Linked DNA regions of Bacillus pumilus. The protein of the gene in region 1 interacts with the protein of each later gene in a pairwise test. Links are inferred from orthologs where the notes say so. Each region holds a gene or a part of one and is shown on either strand. Other genes may lie near its edges.

Evidence for each region.
Region 2: the proteins of GKC25_RS06400 (region 1) and GKC25_RS16565 interact in binary tests that used the Bacillus subtilis proteins (3 or more experiments, as listed by UniProt). The link is inferred for Bacillus pumilus from one-to-one orthologs.

The regions. Positions count from the first base shown.
Region 1 is NZ_CP046128.1:1,296,737-1,305,959, forward strand. The notes cover bases 3,629-6,573. They hold GKC25_RS06400 (PAS domain-containing sensor histidine kinase), read left to right. Parts: upstream 3,629-4,158; coding sequence 4,159-5,988; downstream 5,989-6,573. Other genes in these bases: GKC25_RS06395 (peptidoglycan D,D-transpeptidase FtsI family protein), read left to right, coding at 3,629-4,003; GKC25_RS06405 (aminotransferase A), read right to left, coding at 6,014-6,573. In the rest of the region: GKC25_RS06385 (NAD(P)-dependent oxidoreductase), read left to right, coding at 1-501; GKC25_RS06390 (CAP domain-containing protein), read right to left, coding at 740-1,540; more of GKC25_RS06395, read left to right, coding at 1,877-3,628; more of GKC25_RS06405, read right to left, coding at 6,574-7,183; GKC25_RS06410 (cation diffusion facilitator family transporter), read left to right, coding at 7,476-8,360; GKC25_RS06415 (hypothetical protein), read right to left, coding at 8,422-8,574; GKC25_RS06420 (RDD family protein), read left to right, coding at 8,876-9,223. UniProt on the Bacillus subtilis protein: Phosphorylates the sporulation-regulatory proteins spo0A and spo0F. It also autophosphorylates in the presence of ATP.
Region 2 is NZ_CP046128.1:3,239,471-3,248,721, reverse strand. The notes cover bases 3,703-6,675. They hold GKC25_RS16565 (response regulator), read left to right. Parts: upstream 3,703-4,988; coding sequence 4,989-5,363; downstream 5,364-6,675. Other genes in these bases: fsa (fructose-6-phosphate aldolase), read left to right, coding at 6,512-6,675; GKC25_RS16560 (class II fructose-bisphosphate aldolase), read left to right, coding at 5,542-6,399; GKC25_RS16570 (DUF2529 domain-containing protein), read right to left, coding at 4,278-4,808; pyrG (glutamine hydrolyzing CTP synthase), read left to right, coding at 3,703-4,237. Outside these bases: GKC25_RS16595 (acyl-CoA dehydrogenase family protein), read left to right, coding at 1-109; GKC25_RS16590 (acyl-CoA dehydrogenase), read left to right, coding at 126-1,268; GKC25_RS16585 (hypothetical protein), read left to right, coding at 1,414-1,611; rpoE (DNA-directed RNA polymerase subunit delta), read left to right, coding at 1,849-2,391; more of pyrG, read left to right, coding at 2,630-3,702; more of fsa, read left to right, coding at 6,676-7,150; GKC25_RS16550 (UDP-N-acetylglucosamine 1-carboxyvinyltransferase), read left to right, coding at 7,398-8,687; glpX (class II fructose-bisphosphatase), read left to right, coding at 8,720-9,251. UniProt on the Bacillus subtilis protein: Key element in the phosphorelay regulating sporulation initiation. Phosphorylation of spo0B during sporulation initiation.

The DNA.
Region 1 (9,223 bases):
TCTGGCGGAGACGTAGGGGCAAAAAATGGAACGCTTGCGATTATGATTGGCGGAGAAAAATCAGCCTATGAAGCGTGCCTGCCCTTATTTGAGCAAATGGGCGAAAACATTCAATATCAAGGACCTGCAGGAAGCGGTCAGCATACCAAAATGTGTAACCAAATTGCGATCGCAGCAGGTATGGTAGGCGTTGCAGAGGCCATGGCCTATGCCGAAAAATCAGGACTTGATCCAGAGCATGTGCTCAAAAGCATTACAACGGGCGCGGCAGGAAGCTGGTCCTTGTCAAACCTTGCACCAAGAATGCTGAAAGGTGATTTCGAGCCAGGGTTCTACGTGAAGCATTTTATCAAGGATATGGGCATTGCACTTGAGGAAGCAGAACTGATGGGAGAAGAAATGCCAGGACTCGCGCTTGCAAAGTCACTTTATGAAAAGCTGAGCGAACAGGGCGAAGAAAACAGCGGCACACAGAGTATATATAAATTATGGGTAAAATAAAAAGACCTGTCCCACTTAGAGACAGGTCAGCGTGTAGACAAACCCTCGCATTCGGTGTCAGTCCTGCGTGCCGGTGCTCACGAATGTCAAATTCGCTCCGCTCCGGTACTCGTCCTTCCTAGGGCTGCAAAGGTTTTCTATCACGCTGAAAAGAAGACAAAAGGCTAAAATGAAGATCATTTTAGCCCTTTGTCAACAATCTGGTCTGTCCCACTTAGGGACAGGTTTTTTAGATATCTTATTTTCCGATGAATTGCTGCGTCCAGTAGTTGCCAGATTTCACATAACCAACACCGATATGTGTATAGTTTTTGTTTAAGATATTTGCTCTGTGGCCTTCACTGTTCATCCATGCAGTCACAACTTCTTGAGGAGATCTTTGACCTTGGGCAATGTTTTCACCTGCTGTTTTGTAAGTGATACCGAATTGCTTCATTTGATCAAATGGAGATCCGTAAGTTGGGCTTGTATGAGAGAAATAGTTTTTATCTTTCATATCTTGAGATTTTGCGCGAGCAGATTTGCTTAGTTTTGAATCAACAGAAAGTGCTTTTAACCCTTGTTTTGCACGCTCTTTATTTGTAAGCTCAACGACTTCTTTTTCAAATGCATTCAAGCTGCTATCTGCTTTTGCTGCCGTTGTGTCTTTTTGGTCAGCTTTTGTATTGTTATTGTTGTTTGTGTTTTGTTTAGCTGGCGTACTTGGTTTAGAAGCAGTTGGTTTTTTCACTGATTCTTGTTTTTGTTCATTTTTTGCTTTGTTTACTTCTTTCACCACTTTTGTGCCAGTAACAGGTTGACCGCTTTTGATCAGCTTGTTTAAAAGAGCTTCGATCTCTTTTTGATTCGACTTGCTTAGCTTGTTTACATCTGAAGAGATATGTAATTTTGCAGCTAATGTATGAAGATCAATGGTTTGATGCTGTACATGTATCACTTGTTTCAGGTTAAGCTCCTTCGCATCAGCTGAATGTCCTCCAGTGAACGTGATGAGTGCAGCAGCCGTTAGCGCTGAAAAAAAGAATGATTTCTTCTTCATATTGTAACTCCTCCTAAAATCTTTGTTTTGTTTTCTCACAGAAAATCATAACATGGACTTTTTGTTATAAACGTACCAGCATCCTCCATTGACAATGCCTGTTTGTCATTTTTGTTAAAGTCATAAAAAAAGCCGCCTCATATCAAAGGATAGGGAATTCTTCCATTTAAAGAAAACGACATAAACATACCAATATTTTAAAGTGTTAGTATATTTTTTTGCATAATAGGGATTGACAGCTTTTTTTCACTTGTTTCGCTGTAACAACTATTACAAAAGTGTTACAATAATGAGTGGTAATTGTAAAAGATTGAAAGGATGAGAGGAGCTACATAAGTGGGAGAGAAACAGCATCAAGGTAGTGCCGAGCAGAAAAAAATCAAGCGCCGGAACGCCTGGAGGATTAATCTCTTTTTCTTCGCTGTCTTTAGTTTATTTGCTGGACTTGTGATCAAGCTTGGTGTGCTGCAGATCGTCAATGGTGAGGATTATAAAAAGCAAGCAAACCGAACAGAGGTCAAAACAGCATCATACCCGTCCCCAAGAGGAAAAATGTATGACGCGAGAGGAAGAGTCGTCGTTGATAACGAAAGTGTACCTGCCATCGTTTATACATCAGAAAGCGGTGTGAAAGCGAAGGATAAGATTAAGGTAGCAAGAAAACTTGCGACTTATATAAAAATGGATACTGATTTTTTGAGAGAGCGTGACATTCGAGATTTTTGGCTGGCGAGCCATCCGAAAGAAGCGGATAAGCTCATTTCAAAAGCAGAGAAAAAGGATCTTAAAGCAAAGGATGTCTATCCGCTTCAAGTAGAGCGTGTGCCTAAGAAAGAAGTCAAGGCGATCGAAAAGGATGCAGAGGAAAAAGCAGTTGCAGCGATCTATCGTAGATTTACAGGCGGATATGCCTTTGAGCCTCAAATCGTGAAAGCAATGGACCCAAATGAAGAGAAAAAAGGGGACGAAAAAGTTGCTTTACTCGATGAAACAAAAGAGTCAAAGCAGACATCATCCGTGAGTTTGACATATGAAGAGATTTCACTTGTGTCAGAGCATCTGGATGAACTGCATGGTGTAAATGTCATCAATGATTGGACAAGAAAATATCCGTATGAAAAGACCCTTTATAATGTACTTGGCGGTGTGACCACACCAGAGCAAGGCATTATAAAAGAGCGTGAAGATTACTATATGGCAAGAGGCTACTCGCGAAATGACCGGGTAGGGAAGAGCTATTTAGAGTATCAATACGAAGATTTTCTGAATCCAGAGAAAGCGACTGTTCAATATACACAGGTTGGCGGGAAGCTGCTCGATGAAATCAAGCGGACAGAGGGACGAAGAGGACTTGATCTTGCACTGACATTTGATATGGAGCTGCAAAAGGAAGTCGACAAGATCGTCGAATCAGAGCTTAGATCCGCTAGTGCGAGAAACTATATGATGGACCGCGCATTTGTCGTGATGATGGACCCTAACACTGGGGATGTTCTCGCAATGTCTGGCAAGAAAATGGATGGCAGAGACGTCACAGATTATGCCATCGGAACATTTACGACCCAGTACGAAATGGGCTCTGTTGTCAAAGGAGCCACAGTACTTGGCGGTTATCAGGACGGGATGTCACACAACCAATCCTATATGGATACACCGCTTTATTTTGCAGGAAGTAATGGAAAGCCGAAACAGTCTTACAAAGTTCTTGGATGGGTCAATGACCTTCAGGCTCTCCAAAAAAGTTCCAACGTCTACATGTTCCAAGTAGCGATGAGAATGGCGGGCATCACCTATCAAAAGGATGGTCCGTTACCGGCAAGACCTGAGCACCTGCAAAAAATGAGAAACTATTATGCGCAATTCGGTCTTGGCGTAAAAACAGGGATCGACCTGCCGCAGGAATCAAGCGGGATGCAGACACATCCTAAGACGGTCGGCGGACTTTTGCTCGATGAAGCAATTGGCCAGTATGACACGTATACACCGCTTCAAGTTGCCCAGTACATGTCGACGATCGCCAATGGAGGAAATCGCGTTCAGCCAAGAGTGGTGAAAAGCGTTCACCTTCCAACGAAGAAGGATGAAGTAGGCCCAGTCGTGAAAAAATATGAGCCGAAGGTGCTGAACACGATTAACAACTCGAAAGCAGATATTGACCGCGTCAAAATGGGGCTGAAAATGGTCACATCGACCGGCGGTACTGCCGCTGGCCGCTTTGGTCAGCATGATGTCGCTGGAAAAACAGGGACGGCCCAAACCTTTTACTATGGTGCCAACCGCAGCTGGTGGGGAAATCCCACATACAATTTAACCTTTGGGGGATATTATCCGTCGTCCAATCCGAAGGTGGCTTTTAGTGTCGTGACACCTTATGTCTCAGATAAAGATTCCGTCATTAAAACCATCCCAAGTAAAATTATTGATAAGTACGTTGAATTACAAAAGAAATATGAAAAGCAGTAAACAGCAGAGAGCACAGCAAGAGAATGTGCTCTTTTTTGTTGAAAATATGGACGTTTCCCTCGATGACGGAAGGAAAATACGGGTTTTCTAGCGAATCTTTTTTATACATCAATCTAAGGACAACCCTAAAAAATGAAAAGGAGGGTCGGACGACGATGGAACAAAAAATGAAAGATTCGAATCAGCTTTATTCGAATATCGATTTACATGCCGTTCTTTCTTCTAATGGCCGCTTTCTCTACATTTCTTCTAACTGTAAGCAGCTTTTGCTCTATGAACAAAAGGATTTACTAGGGTGTTTTTTGAAAGACTATGTTCATACCGAAGATCAATTTCTCGTCGAGAGTTATTTCTACAATCAGCACATGCTAGAGATTTGCCACTTTAGGCTGCTTAGAAGTGATCTAACAGCTGTATGGATTGAAGCAAGTATTGATTTTGTTGCTTGTGATGAGTTAGACAGCGAATTAAGTAGAGAAATGATCCTAAAAATGAGGGTGCTGGACGCTGAACCGCAAAAAGCAGCATTTCAAACAACATCAGAAGTGTCAGAACAGTCGTTAGGCAGTCTGCCGGCTTTCCAACATGTCAGTGAAGCTGAACAATTGATTGCCATGCTGCCAAATCCGTTGTGTATTACGATATTAGGGGAAATTGTTTATGCGAATGATGCGATGCTTCAATTAATGGGGGTATGTACAAGAGATGACATGATCGGCAAATCTGCATTTGACTTTATTGCTGAGGAGTACCATGACATTGTGAGAAGCCGAATTACGAGGCTGCAGCAAGGTCTTCCAGTCGGAATGATTGAACAGATTTGGAAGCGGAAAGATGGAAGCAGCATTCATATCGAAGTGAAGTCATCACCTACGATCTATCAAAATCAGCAGGCAGAGCTTTTGCTGTTAGTAGACATCTCATCCCGTAAGAAATTCCAAACCGTTCTTCAAAAAAGCCGGGAGCGGTATCAGCTGCTCATCCAAAACTCCATTGATACGATTGCGGTCATTCATGATCATAAATGGGTGTTTATGAATGAATCAGGCATTAAATTATTTGAAGCCGAGCATTACGATAAATTAATAGGAAAGGATATTTTCCACCAGATCCATTCCTGTGACCAGCAAAAAGTGAAAAAGAGCTTGTCGCGTATTATTGAAAGAGCATCAGATTCCGAGATTGTCACGATGAGCTGTCATACATTTAAACACAAGCTGATTTATACTGAAATGGTGTGTATCCCAACCACATTCTTTGGGGAAACAGCCGTTCAAATTATTTTAAGAGATATATCGGAACGTAAGCAGACAGAAGAGCTCATGCTCCGATCTGAAAAATTATCGATCGCAGGTCAATTGGCAGCTGGCATTGCACATGAAATCAGGAACCCATTGACCGCTATCAAAGGCTTTTTGCAGCTCATTAAACCGAAAACAAAAGATCGCGATCAATATTTCGAGATTGTTTTCTCTGAGCTGAGCCGGATAGAGATTATATTAAGCGAGTTGCTCATGCTGGCAAAACCGCAGCAAACGGCATCGATGCAGACACTTGATTTGAAAAAAATCATCAGCGAAGTCACGGCTCTATTAGAGACACAAGCGAACTTAAATGGTATTTTAATGAACACAAGTGAGATAGAAGAGGATCTCCTGATGAACGGGGATCAAAATCAGCTCAAGCAGGTGTTTATCAATTTAATCAAAAATGCCGTCGAATCCATGCCGGACGGAGGTAAGGTTGACATTACGGCCAAAGCAGAAAGAGATGGGATTCTCGTTACCATTCGTGATGAAGGGGTCGGCATTCCTGAATCGGTCATGAAGCGAATAGGAGAGCCCTTTTTAACGACAAAGGAAAAAGGCACTGGACTTGGCCTCATGGTGACATTTAATATTTTAGAAAATCACAACGGGACGATCCGTGTGGATAGTCATCCCGAAAAGGGCACCGTATTTCACATCATGTTTCCTGCAAAATAAAAACAACGGCAAGAGAGCCGTTGTTTCAGTCTGTGAAATGAATGGAACGTTTTTCAAGGACGAATTGTTCTAGGCGGTCAAGTCCTTCTTTCAGTGTTTCAAGTGAATAAGCATAGGACAGACGCACATACCCTTCGCCGAGTGGAGAGAAAGCAGACCCTGGTACAACCGCAAGTCTTGTACTTTCTAACAGCTCCATACAAAAATCAAAGGAACTCATCCCAAACGATTCAATGGATGGAAAAATATAAAAAGCGCCAGAAGGCTTAATGACCGGAAGCCCCATTGAAATGAGCCGATCATATACATAATCGAGTCTTTTCTTATATTGCTCTCTCATGATGAGTGCATCATCCACACCATTTGTCACAGCTTCAAGTGCCGCCTTTTGTGAGACAGCCGAGGCACAAGACACGTTATATTGATGTACTTTTAATACATGTTTAGCAATTGGAGCTGAAGCAAATAAAAAGCCAATTCTCCAACCGGTCATGCTATGAGATTTAGACAGTCCGTTAATCACAATGGTCTGTTCCTTTAAGAAAGAGGCAATTGAATGATGCGGCCGGTCAAATGTCAGCTCGCTATAGATTTCGTCTGATAAAATAAAGATGTCTTTTCCTTCAAGGAGCTGGGCAATCTCTTTCAATTCTTCTTCCGAAAGCGTGACACCAGTTGGATTCGAAGGATAAGGAAGTACAACACACTTTGTCTTTTCCGTTAATGCATCCTCAATCAGTTTGGCATTTAATTTAAAGCCAGCATTCGTTGTGTCGATATGTACGGGCTTCCCGCCGCACATTCGAATGATCGGTTCATAGCCAGGGTAGACAGGTCCAGGTAAAATGACCTCGTCACCCTCTGACAAAATGGTTCGAAACGCAGCATCAATCGCTTGACTTGCACCTGTCGTCACAATGATTTCTGACTCTGCATCATAATCAAGATTGACTTTCTTCTTGATGTAGTGCTGGATCGCTTGTCTTAGCTCTAGGAAACCAGCATTATGAGTGTACGAGGTGAAATTCTCGTCAATGGCTGCTTTGGCAGCTGTTTTGACATGATGCGGCGTATAAAAATCGGGCTGGCCTATCGTCAAAGAAACGACATCCTCATATGACGATACGAGATTTGAAAATGTTCGAATGCCTGAAATTTCAATATCCTTTACTCTTGGATTCAGCAAATGCTCCATTTCTCATCACCTTAAAAATTTATGTTTTTATCCTATTTTACCATTCACTGCATAAATGTCACCCGCGAAAGGCACTGGATATCATTATCTGTAGTCTATTCTCCTATTCATCACAGCATGAGTGATATATTGAAGAAAGAGCAACATTTATTATAGCGTAACCTCACTAGAAAATACAGGCTGCGGTGAACAGGATTAGAAAACGTCACAACTGTGTAAACTGAAAGAACGTGAGAATCAGGTCATGGGAATTGCTTTTATAGACATACGATCTCCTAAAGGAGGACGATAGATGGAACAATCAGCGAAGACATCGAAAATCGCGTTTCTATCCGTGATGAGTAACACATTTGTTGTCATCTTAAAAATCATTGTGGGGCTGTTGACTGGATCTGTTGCGGTTTTATCAGAAGCCATTCATTCTTTTCTCGATTTAATGGCATCTTTTATTGCATTTATCTCTGTTCGTATTTCAAGAAAGCCAGCAGATTCTAAACATCCTTATGGACATGGAAAAGTCGAAAATATTTCAGGAACGATTGAGACCTTGCTGATTTTCGTTGCCGGCATTTGGATCATATACGAATGTGTTCACAAATTAATGCACCCAGAGCCAGTCAAGCTGCCTGTGCTTGGCATTGTGGTGATGCTGATAGGCGCGCTCATCAATTTTATAGTATCGAAGGTTGTGAACAAAGAGGCGGAGCGAGTGCATTCTGTTGCCATGAAATCGAATGCATTGCACCTGTTAACAGATGTGTATACGTCACTAGGGGTCGCATTCAGTTTATTGCTTGTAGCATTAACCGATTGGTATTTCTTAGATCCGATCATTGGAATGATACTCGCTCTCTTTATTATGCGTGAAGCATTTAAACTCATGAAAGAAGCCTTCCCGCCGCTTGTAGACGCCCGGCTAACACCCGAGGAAGAACAATCGATAGAAGCAATCATTCAAGGATTCAGTCAAGAGTTCATCGAATATCATGACTTTCGAACAAGACGATCCGGTGCAGAGGAATATATTGATTTCCATTTGATTGTAGATGGCAAGACAACGATTGAAGATGTTCACCAATTATGTGATCGAATTGAAGAGAAGATTCAGCAAGAATTTCCGCATGCACAAATCTTTATTCATGTAGAGCCTGAAAGTGAAAGAACATCACAAACGTAAAAAAGGCGATCAACCAACTTAGGTTGTATCGCCTTTTTTACGCTTCATCTATGAAATGAAATCAATATCCATAAGCAGTATCGTAATCTTCATACCAAGAGATATAAGCTGCGTCATCATTTGACAAATCATGCTTCATGTCCAAAAAATCAGCTTCGCAAATATCTTCAATTACAGTTATTTCGTTGTTCTTTAATAGTACGACAGTTCCCATCATGAACACCTTTCTTTAAAAAATCCTTGACTATTGTACCATGTGAAGAGCGGTTGTCAACAGCAGAATGGAAACAAGACGAAAATATCACAAAATGTTAAAAAATCAGGAGGTAAAAGAACTAGAAGTGCCATGATTTTCACAAATTTTCAGTATTTATTCACATAAAACATTAAGAACAAACTGATCTAAAATATATGTAAAAGTTAACAGCTCCATTGATCTTACTATATTCATAAGATATAATAACGAATGATTATAAGAAATTTATAGAAAACATACATAATAAAGGAGAAATAGGATGGAAACAAACATAACAGAACCACACATTCAAGAAAAGAAGCATCCTGAGCTAGCAGGCGTGGGCTACCGCTTTCTTGCCCACCTTTTGGACGGCGTCATTATCAGTGTTCCTTATGCCTTCATCATGTTTATTTTGTTCACACTCTTTTTTGTCTCAAGCCCAGAGGCAGCATTTATGCTAGAGGATGACAGCTATTACTATTCCACAACCGTCATGACGGATGAAGAATGGGCTGTCATTATGGGACTTATCTTTTTCTACGTAGCATCGATCTTAATCGGTATCGTGTTGACATGGCTTTATTACGCTATTATGGAAGCATCAAAACTGCAAGGAACTCTTGGT
Region 2 (9,251 bases), 1.9 Mb from region 1 along the record:
TACGAATCGCTATCAAACAGAACGTTACTTTCGTGATGCGAAAGTTTGTGAAATCTACGAAGGAACAAGTGAAATTCAAAGGCTGGTCATTTGTAAACAGCTAATATGAAACGAGGTGGCTCATGATGCAGTTTCAATTAAGTGATGAACATGAAATGATCCGAAAAATGGTGAGAGATTTTGCGAAAAATGAAGTAGAGCCAACAGCAGCAGAGCGGGACGAGACAGAAACGTATGATCCAGCTATTTTTCGCCAGATGGCGGAGCTCGGTTTAACGGGTATCCCTTGGCCGGAAGAGGTAGGCGGGATCGGCAGTGACTATTTAGCATACGTCATCGCAGTTGAGGAGCTTTCAAGAGTGTGCGCCTCTACAGGTGTCACCCTCTCCGCTCACACCTCTCTCGCCTCGTGGCCCATCTATACTTTCGGAACAGATGAACAAAAGGAGACCTATTTAAAGCCGCTTGCAGAAGGACAGAAGGTAGGGGCATATGCACTCACTGAGAGCGGTTCAGGTTCAGATGCCGGTGGAATGAAGACAACGGCAGTAAAGGCAGGCAGTGAATACGTCCTGAACGGTGCGAAAATCTTTATTACAAATGGCGGCATTGCGGATTATTATATTGTGTTTGCCGTGACAGACCAAGAAGCTGCATCTCGAAATACAACCGCCTTTATTGTAGAAAAAGAGACCCCCGGGTTCTCGGTTGGCAAAAAGGAAAGCAAACTGGGCATCCGCTCATCGCCAACGACTGAAATTCGATTTGAAGATTGCCGGATTCATGAAAGGAACCGGCTCGGACAAGAAGGAGAAGGATTCAAAATAGCCATGATGACGCTCGATGGCGGTAGAAACGGTATTGCTGCTCAGGCTGTTGGGATTGCACAAGGCGCTCTTGATGCGGCGGTCCATTATGCGAAGGAGCGCAAGCAATTTGGCAAACCAATCATACAGCAGCAAGGGATCGCTTTTAAGCTGGCAGATATGGCAACTGCAATTGAAGCCTCCAGGCTGCTTACTTATCAGGCAGCATGGCTTGAAACGAAAGGGTTTCCGTATGGAAAGGAATCAGCTATGTCAAAGCTCTTTGCTGGAGATACAGCCATGAAAGTAACAACAGAAGCCGTTCAAATCTTCGGCGGCTACGGTTATACAAAGGATTACCCAGTCGAACGATACATGCGAGATGCGAAAATCACTCAAATTTATGAAGGCACACAAGAAATCCAGCGCCTAGTCATCTCGCGCAAACTGCTAGATATGTAGAAACCAAGCAAAGACCACCTGACGTGAGGTGGTCTGTTTTGGTGCGATAATCAGTTCTTAAATGTGAAATCATTTCCAATATTGTCCCATGCTACCTTATCAATATGATAAAATGTGCAAAAGTATCAATATGGAGGTTATCATAATGAACACAACATTTATGGGTATTTTAGGATTAGTCACGATGATCATATGGATTATGGTCTCCACAGAGCTTTCAAAGTCTCCAAAAAAGAAGGAAGAAAAAGAAAACAGCCGCAGAAAACTATTTGTCCTCATGCCTGCGGGAATGGTATGTACGATTGCTATCGTTATCTTATTCATTCAGAGAATCCAGTTTTAAAATAGAGATGGACAAACTAAAAGACAAAAAGCATACCGTACACAAAAGCCAGACCAATTTCACGCAGATGGTGCGCCCCATGAGAAAAAATCAAAAATTAACATGATTAAAGGTGGCATAAACTCCTCTAATTTGTTTATAATGAGAGGTATGGTTTGTCGTAAAAATAAGGGATAAACACTTATTATTTCACTGATAAATGGATACATACATGTAATAGAAAGGGAGTGTCTGACCTTGAGTTTGAAAGAATACTCACAGGAGCAGCTCAAGCACATGTCTTTAGTTGAACTTGCATATGAAATTTTCAGAGACAGCAAAACACCGATTACGTTTTCCGAGTTAATAGATGAAATGGTCCGTTTACAAGGGATACAAAAATCTGATCTTGATGATCGACTTGCTCAATTTTATACAGACTTAAATATAGATGGCCGCTTTATTTCGTTAGGTGATCAGAGATGGGGACTTCGCAGCTGGTATCCAGTTGATCAAATCGAAGAAGAAGTTCAGCCAGCTGTGAAAACAAAAGCGAAAAAGAAAAAAACAAAAGCAGCTGTCGTTGAAGAAGACTTCGATGAAATTGAAGAGGAAGAAGAAATCGAAGAGCTTGAAGAAGATCTTGATCTTGTTGAAGACGACGATGATCTCGACCTAGACGATGATGAGGAAATTGACGAAGATATAGAAGACTTCGACGAAGACGATGACGACGAAGATGATGACGGCTTAACAGAAATTGACGAAGACGATTTAGACGATAATAAGGAAGAAAAATAACCCTCACAAACCGGTCCTCAAAACAGGACAAAACCGTCTTGACTTTCGAGAGCGAACTATGTAGTATGTATTTTGGGCTCTCTAAAAAGAGTACGTAAAGATACGTTCATTTACGCTCCCTTTCATTTATTTGAAAGGGAGCTTTCTTATTTTTCAAGAGATTTAGGGATACACTCTAAAAAGGATGAAGCTGTGCATGTCTAGTCATGCAAGGGTAAAAAAGAGAGGAGCATACGAAATGACAAAGTATATTTTTGTAACAGGAGGAGTTGTTTCCTCACTTGGAAAAGGGATCACGGCTGCATCGTTAGGCCGCCTTCTGAAAAATAGAGGGATGGATGTCACCATTCAAAAATTCGATCCATATATCAACGTAGACCCAGGGACGATGAGTCCATATCAGCACGGTGAGGTCTTCGTCACAGATGACGGTGCTGAAACAGACCTTGACTTAGGTCACTACGAGCGCTTCATTGATATTAACTTAAATAAGTACAGCAACGTCACAACGGGTAAAATCTACTCTACTGTTCTGAAGAAAGAGCGCCGAGGCGACTATTTAGGCGGAACCGTACAGGTTATTCCTCATATTACAAATGAAATCAAAGATCGCGTGTACCGTGCCGGAAAAGAAACAGGTGCAGATGTGGTCATTACAGAAATCGGCGGAACAGTAGGAGACATCGAATCCCTTCCTTTCCTTGAAGCGATTCGTCAAATGAAGAGTGACATTGGCCGTGAAAACGTGATGTACATTCATTGTACCCTTGTTCCTTACATCCGAGCAGCAGGTGAACTGAAAACAAAACCAACACAGCATAGTGTAAAAGAACTCCGCAGCCTTGGTATCCAGCCAAACGTTATTGTGGTCAGAACTGAAATGCCAATGACCCAAGACATGAAGGACAAAATTGCGTTATTCTGTGATATTGATACAAAAGCTGTTATCGAATGTCAGGATGCAGACACGCTGTACTCTATTCCGCTTGATTTACAAAAACAAGGACTAGACAAGCTTGTATGTGAACATATGAAACTTGACTGCCAAGATGCAGACATGACGGAGTGGACAGCGCTAGTCGATAAAGTACAAAATCTCTCAAAACAAGTCACAATTGGTCTAGTAGGAAAATATGTTGAACTGCAAGATGCATACATTTCTGTCGTTGAATCACTTCGCCATGCTGGTTATGCATTTGATGCAGACGTTCAAATCAAATGGATCAATGCAGAAGAAGTGACAGCAGAAAATATGGCTGATTTCGCGCAAGATGTAGACGGCATCATCGTTCCTGGAGGCTTCGGAGACCGCGGAGTGGAAGGGAAAATCATTGCTACACAATATGCCCGTGAAAACAAAGTGCCATTCTTCGGAATCTGCTTAGGAATGCAAGTTGCGTCGATCGAATATGCGAGAAACGTACTAGGCCTTGAGGGAGCTCATTCAGCGGAAATTGATCCTGAAACAGCATTCCCAATCATTGACCTTCTCCCAGAACAGAAGGATGTAGATGATCTAGGCGGAACACTTCGTCTTGGTCTGTATCCATGTAAATTAAATGAAGACTCAAAAGCATTTGCTGCATACAATGACGAAGTGGTCTACGAACGCCACCGTCATCGCTATGAGTTTAATAATGAATTCAGACAGCAAATGGAAGCCGCAGGCTTTGTCTTCTCTGGTACAAGCCCAGACGGACGTCTTGTTGAAATTATCGAGCTGAAGGATCATCCTTGGTTCCTTGCTTCTCAGTTCCACCCAGAATTCGTCTCAAGACCGACAAGACCACAGCCATTATTTAGAGATTTCGTTGGTGCTTCACTGCAAGCATCTGAATCAAAATAAATCAAAAACTGCCGAGAATATGATCTTCTCGGCAGTTTTTTTATTCATATTCCTCAACGATTTCTTTCACAGTAAACGATAGAGCGTGGTAGACGTATAAGCATGTCATTAAAGCAGGATAACCGAACCTTGTTCCGTCATCAGCGGGCACAAGCGGTTTCTTGAGCTGAAAATCAATGTGGACATCACAATGCTCTTCAATCATGGACGGCTCCTTTTGTGCTGGACCGACACCAACAATGGGCGTACCTTGAGCGTGCAGCTCTTTTACAAGAGATTGAATCTCCTCGTCTTCTGGGTCTGAATAAAATAGCAGCACCCTGTCACTTGGATGAAGCAAGCTGCGCTCCGTTTGATCAAGCGGCAGTACTTTCGCACCTGGAAATGGCTCCTTGCTTTCAGTTGCCTCTAGGGCTACAGCAGCCAGTTCATTCTTTCCGTGAAAATAAACAGCATGTCCACTGACAACGGCTTGTGCAAGAAGGCGTGCACCATCCTCGATCGCTTCAGCCTGCTTTTCTCCAATACGTGAAAAAATACCTGATAACTGGGTCGTGAAAATTTTTAACAAGACTGATTTCCTCCTTCGGTCAGATCATTTTATAATAGAATATAAAGAGAATATTAGGAAAAATGCTCAGAAAATGTCGTAAAGTAAACTATTATAAATAAAGGAAATGTGAAAATCAAACAGAATTATTTAACAACAGCTCTTTTTATGGCGAAAAATGAAAGCAATGGGGTGTAACAGATGAATGAGAAAATTTTAATTGTCGATGATCAATACGGTATTAGAATATTATTGAATGAAGTGTTTCATAAAGAAGGCTATCAAACCTTCCAAGCAGCCAATGGACTTCAGGCGTTAGATATTGTGAAAAATCATAGACCAAACCTTGTCCTGCTTGATATGAAGATTCCCGGAATGGATGGTATTGAAATTTTAAAACGCATGAAATTAATTGATGAAGACATCCGTGTCATCATTATGACAGCCTATGGCGAATTAGACATGATCCAAGAATCAAAAGAACTCGGTGCATTGACTCACTTTGCGAAACCATTTGATATTGATGAAATCCGAGATGCTGTCAAAGAATACTTGCCGCTCGAAACAAATGGTTAGATGGAAATGATTGAATCGAGTCATTCTGTTGCCGATTTGTCGAATAATTGGTATCCTAGATAAGAAGAAGAAAGCGATCTGACTTTGAAAGTTTACATATGGCGAGAAATTCTGGTCATGCTAGGGTGGAGAGCTTTTTTTAGTAAGCAAATTAGCTACATAGGGAGGATTTTTCATCATGCCTTTAGTTTCAATGACAGAAATGTTGAAAGACGCAAAGGAAAAAGGTTACGCTGTTGGACAGTTTAACTTAAATAATTTAGAATTCACGCAAGCGATTTTACAAGCTGCTGAAGAAGAGAAATCTCCAGTTATCTTAGGAGTATCTGAAGGGGCAGGACGCTACATGGGCGGCTTCAAAACAGTTGTCGCAATGGTTAAAGCGTTAATCGAAGAATATAATGTAACAGTTCCTGTTGCGATTCATTTAGATCACGGTTCAAGCTTTGAATCTTGTGCAAAAGCAATCCATGCAGGATTTACTTCTGTCATGATCGACGCTTCTCACCACCCATTCGATGAGAACGTAGCAACAACTGCGAAAGTAGTTGAGCTTGCACATTTCCATGGTGTATCTGTAGAAGCTGAGCTTGGGACTGTTGGCGGACAAGAAGACGACGTCATCGCTGAGGGCGTTATTTATGCTGATCCAAAAGAATGCCAAGAGCTTGTAGAACGCACTGGCATTGACTGCCTTGCACCTGCACTAGGTTCAGTTCATGGTCCATACAAAGGTGAACCAAACCTTGGTTTCGCTGAAATGGAAGAAATTGGTAAAATGACAGGCCTTCCACTTGTTCTTCATGGCGGAACAGGTATCCCAACTGCTGACATCAAGCGTTCAATTTCACTTGGTACAGCAAAAATAAATGTAAACACTGAAAACCAAATTGCTTCTGCGAAAGCAGTACGCGAAACACTTGCTGCAAAAACAGAAGAGTATGATCCACGTAAATATCTTGGACCAGCTCGTGACGCAATTAAAGCGACTGTTATCGGCAAAATGCGCGAATTTGGTTCTTCTAACCAAGCATAATTTGATGAGAACCGAAAGCCGCCTGAGTCACAGGCGGTTTTCTCCATATCTTGAGAAAGCGCAATCAAAATTTACATTTCAGACAATTTATTGATAGGAGAGTGGCACGGTTATGTTATTTTTCGTAGATACAGCGAATATCGCAGACATCAAAGAGGCGCACGAGCTTGGCATTTTAGCAGGCGTCACAACAAACCCTAGTTTAGTAGCGAAAGAAAAGGACGTATCATTCCACGACCGTCTTCGCGAAATCACTGACGTCGTATCAGGTTCTGTCAGTGCAGAAGTGATTTCCCTTAAAGCAGAGGAAATGATTGAAGAAGGAAAAGAGCTTGCTGCCATCGCACCAAATATCACGGTCAAAGTACCGATGACAACAGATGGCCTTAAAGCTGTCAAAGCGTTAACAGACCTTGGTATTAAAACAAACGTCACTTTGATTTTTAGTGCAAACCAGGCATTGCTTGCAGCTAGAGCTGGTGCAACGTATGTCTCTCCATTCCTCGGCCGCTTAGATGACATTGGCCAAAATGGTCTCGATCTCATCAGCGAAGTGAAAACCATTTTTGATGTTCACGGATTAGATACACAAATCATTGCTGCATCCATTCGTCACCCGCAGCACGTGACAGAAGCTGCGCTTAGAGGTGCTCATATCGGCACAATGCCGCTGAAAGTCATCAAGCAGCTGACAAAACACCCGTTAACGGATGCAGGCATTGAGCAATTTTTAGCAGACTGGAATAAATAAGTGATTGTGGCAGGCGGGATTGTCTCCCGTTTGCCGCAGTTTTCCTTAAAAACGCTAAGAAATGTTTTGTGCAAAGAAGAGAACATCACAGCCTCGCAAAGCTTCGATTATTTTTCTTCCGACAAATTTCGTTTAACCTGTATTCTTTCTCTTGATATTGGCTAAATTTTGGACAAGACCTTTTAAAGCGCGACATCCACAAACAGTATAACTCCAACAGTGATCTTCTTTAAGAAGGGAGACAAATATGGAAAAGTTAAACATTGCCGGCGGTGACCCTTTGCGCGGGACCGTACATATTAGTGGTGCGAAAAATAGTGCAGTGGCACTGATTCCTGCCACGATTCTCGCTGATTCTCCAGTAACCATTGAGGGCCTTCCGCATATTTCAGATATTGACACATTACGAGATCTGTTAGAAGAGATTGGCGGAAAGGTTACGTTTGAAAAAGGTGAAATGATCGTCAATCCTTCTTCCATGATCAGTATGCCGCTTCCTAATGGAAAGGTGAAGAAACTGCGTGCATCCTATTATTTAATGGGAGCCATGCTCGGCAGGTTCAAGCAGGCTGTCATCGGACTGCCAGGAGGATGTCACTTAGGACCTAGGCCGATCGATCAGCATATCAAAGGCTTTGAAGCACTTGGTGCCGAGGTGACAAACGAGCAGGGTGCGATTTATTTGCGCGCTGAAAAATTAGTCGGAGCTCGTATTTACCTTGATGTTGTCAGTGTAGGTGCGACCATCAATATCATGCTGGCAGCCGTACTGGCTGAAGGAAAAACGGTGATTGAAAATGCCGCAAAAGAACCCGAAATTATTGATGTAGCGACACTGCTTGCAAGCATGGGAGCCAAAATCAAAGGTGCGGGTACTGATGTGATTCGAATCGAAGGTGTAGAATCTCTTCATGGCTGTAAGCATTCCATCATCCCTGACCGCATAGAAGCAGGCACATTTTTAATTGCTGGTGCTGCGATGGGAGATGAAGTTGTTCTTGATAATGTGATCCCAACTCATTTAGAATCAATTACGGCGAAACTTAGAGAAATGGGGTTCACCATTGAAACGAGCAACGATCAGATGCTGATCGTTGGCAGAAACGAAGGACTCAAGCCTGTCGATATCAAAACCCTTGTGTATCCGGGCTTTCCGACTGACCTTCAGCAGCCGATGACGGCGCTCTTAACAAAGGCGAAAGGCACGAGTGTGGTCACAGATACGATCTACTCAGCCCGCTTTAAACACATTGACGAATTGCGTCGAATGGGTGCAAACATGAAGGTCGAAGGTAGATCTGCCATTATAACTGGGCAAACGCAGCTTCAAGGAGCAAAGGTCAAAGCAAGTGACCTTCGTGCAGGTGCTTGTCTCGTCGTTGCAGGGTTAATGGCAGACGGTGTGACCGAAATCACAGGGCTTGAACATATAGACAGAGGATATAGTTTGCTTGAGAAGAAGCTTGAAGGCTTGGGTGCAACCATCTGGCGTGAAAAGCTGAATGACCAAGAAATAGAAGAACTTCAAAATTCGTAAGGCTTTGACTGTGAGAGGAGATTTGGACAAAAATGGAAAGAAGTTTATCGATGGAACTAGTACGGGTGACAGAAGCAGCCGCATTAAAATCTGCCCGTTGGATGGGAAGAGGATTAAAAGACGAAGCAGATGATGCTGCAACAAGTGCAATGCGTGATGTATTTGATACCATTCCGATGAAAGGAACAGTGGTCATTGGCGAGGGAGAAATGGACGAAGCACCAATGCTTTATATTGGGGAAAAGCTTGGGAACGGATACGGACCCCGCGTGGATGTTGCTGTTGATCCGTTAGAAGGAACAAATATTGTGGCAAGCGGCGGCTGGAATGCCTTAGCTGTTATTGCGGTTGCAGATCATGGCAACCTGCTGAATGCACCTGATATGTACATGGATAAGATCGCAGTAGGTCCAGAAGCGGTAGGCTGCATCGACATCGAAGCGCCTGTCATTGATAATCTTCGCGCTGTGGCAAAAGCAAAAAACAAAGATATTGAAGATGTCGTTGCAACGATTTTAAACAGAGATCGACATGAGAAAATTATTGCTGAACTGAGAGAAGCAG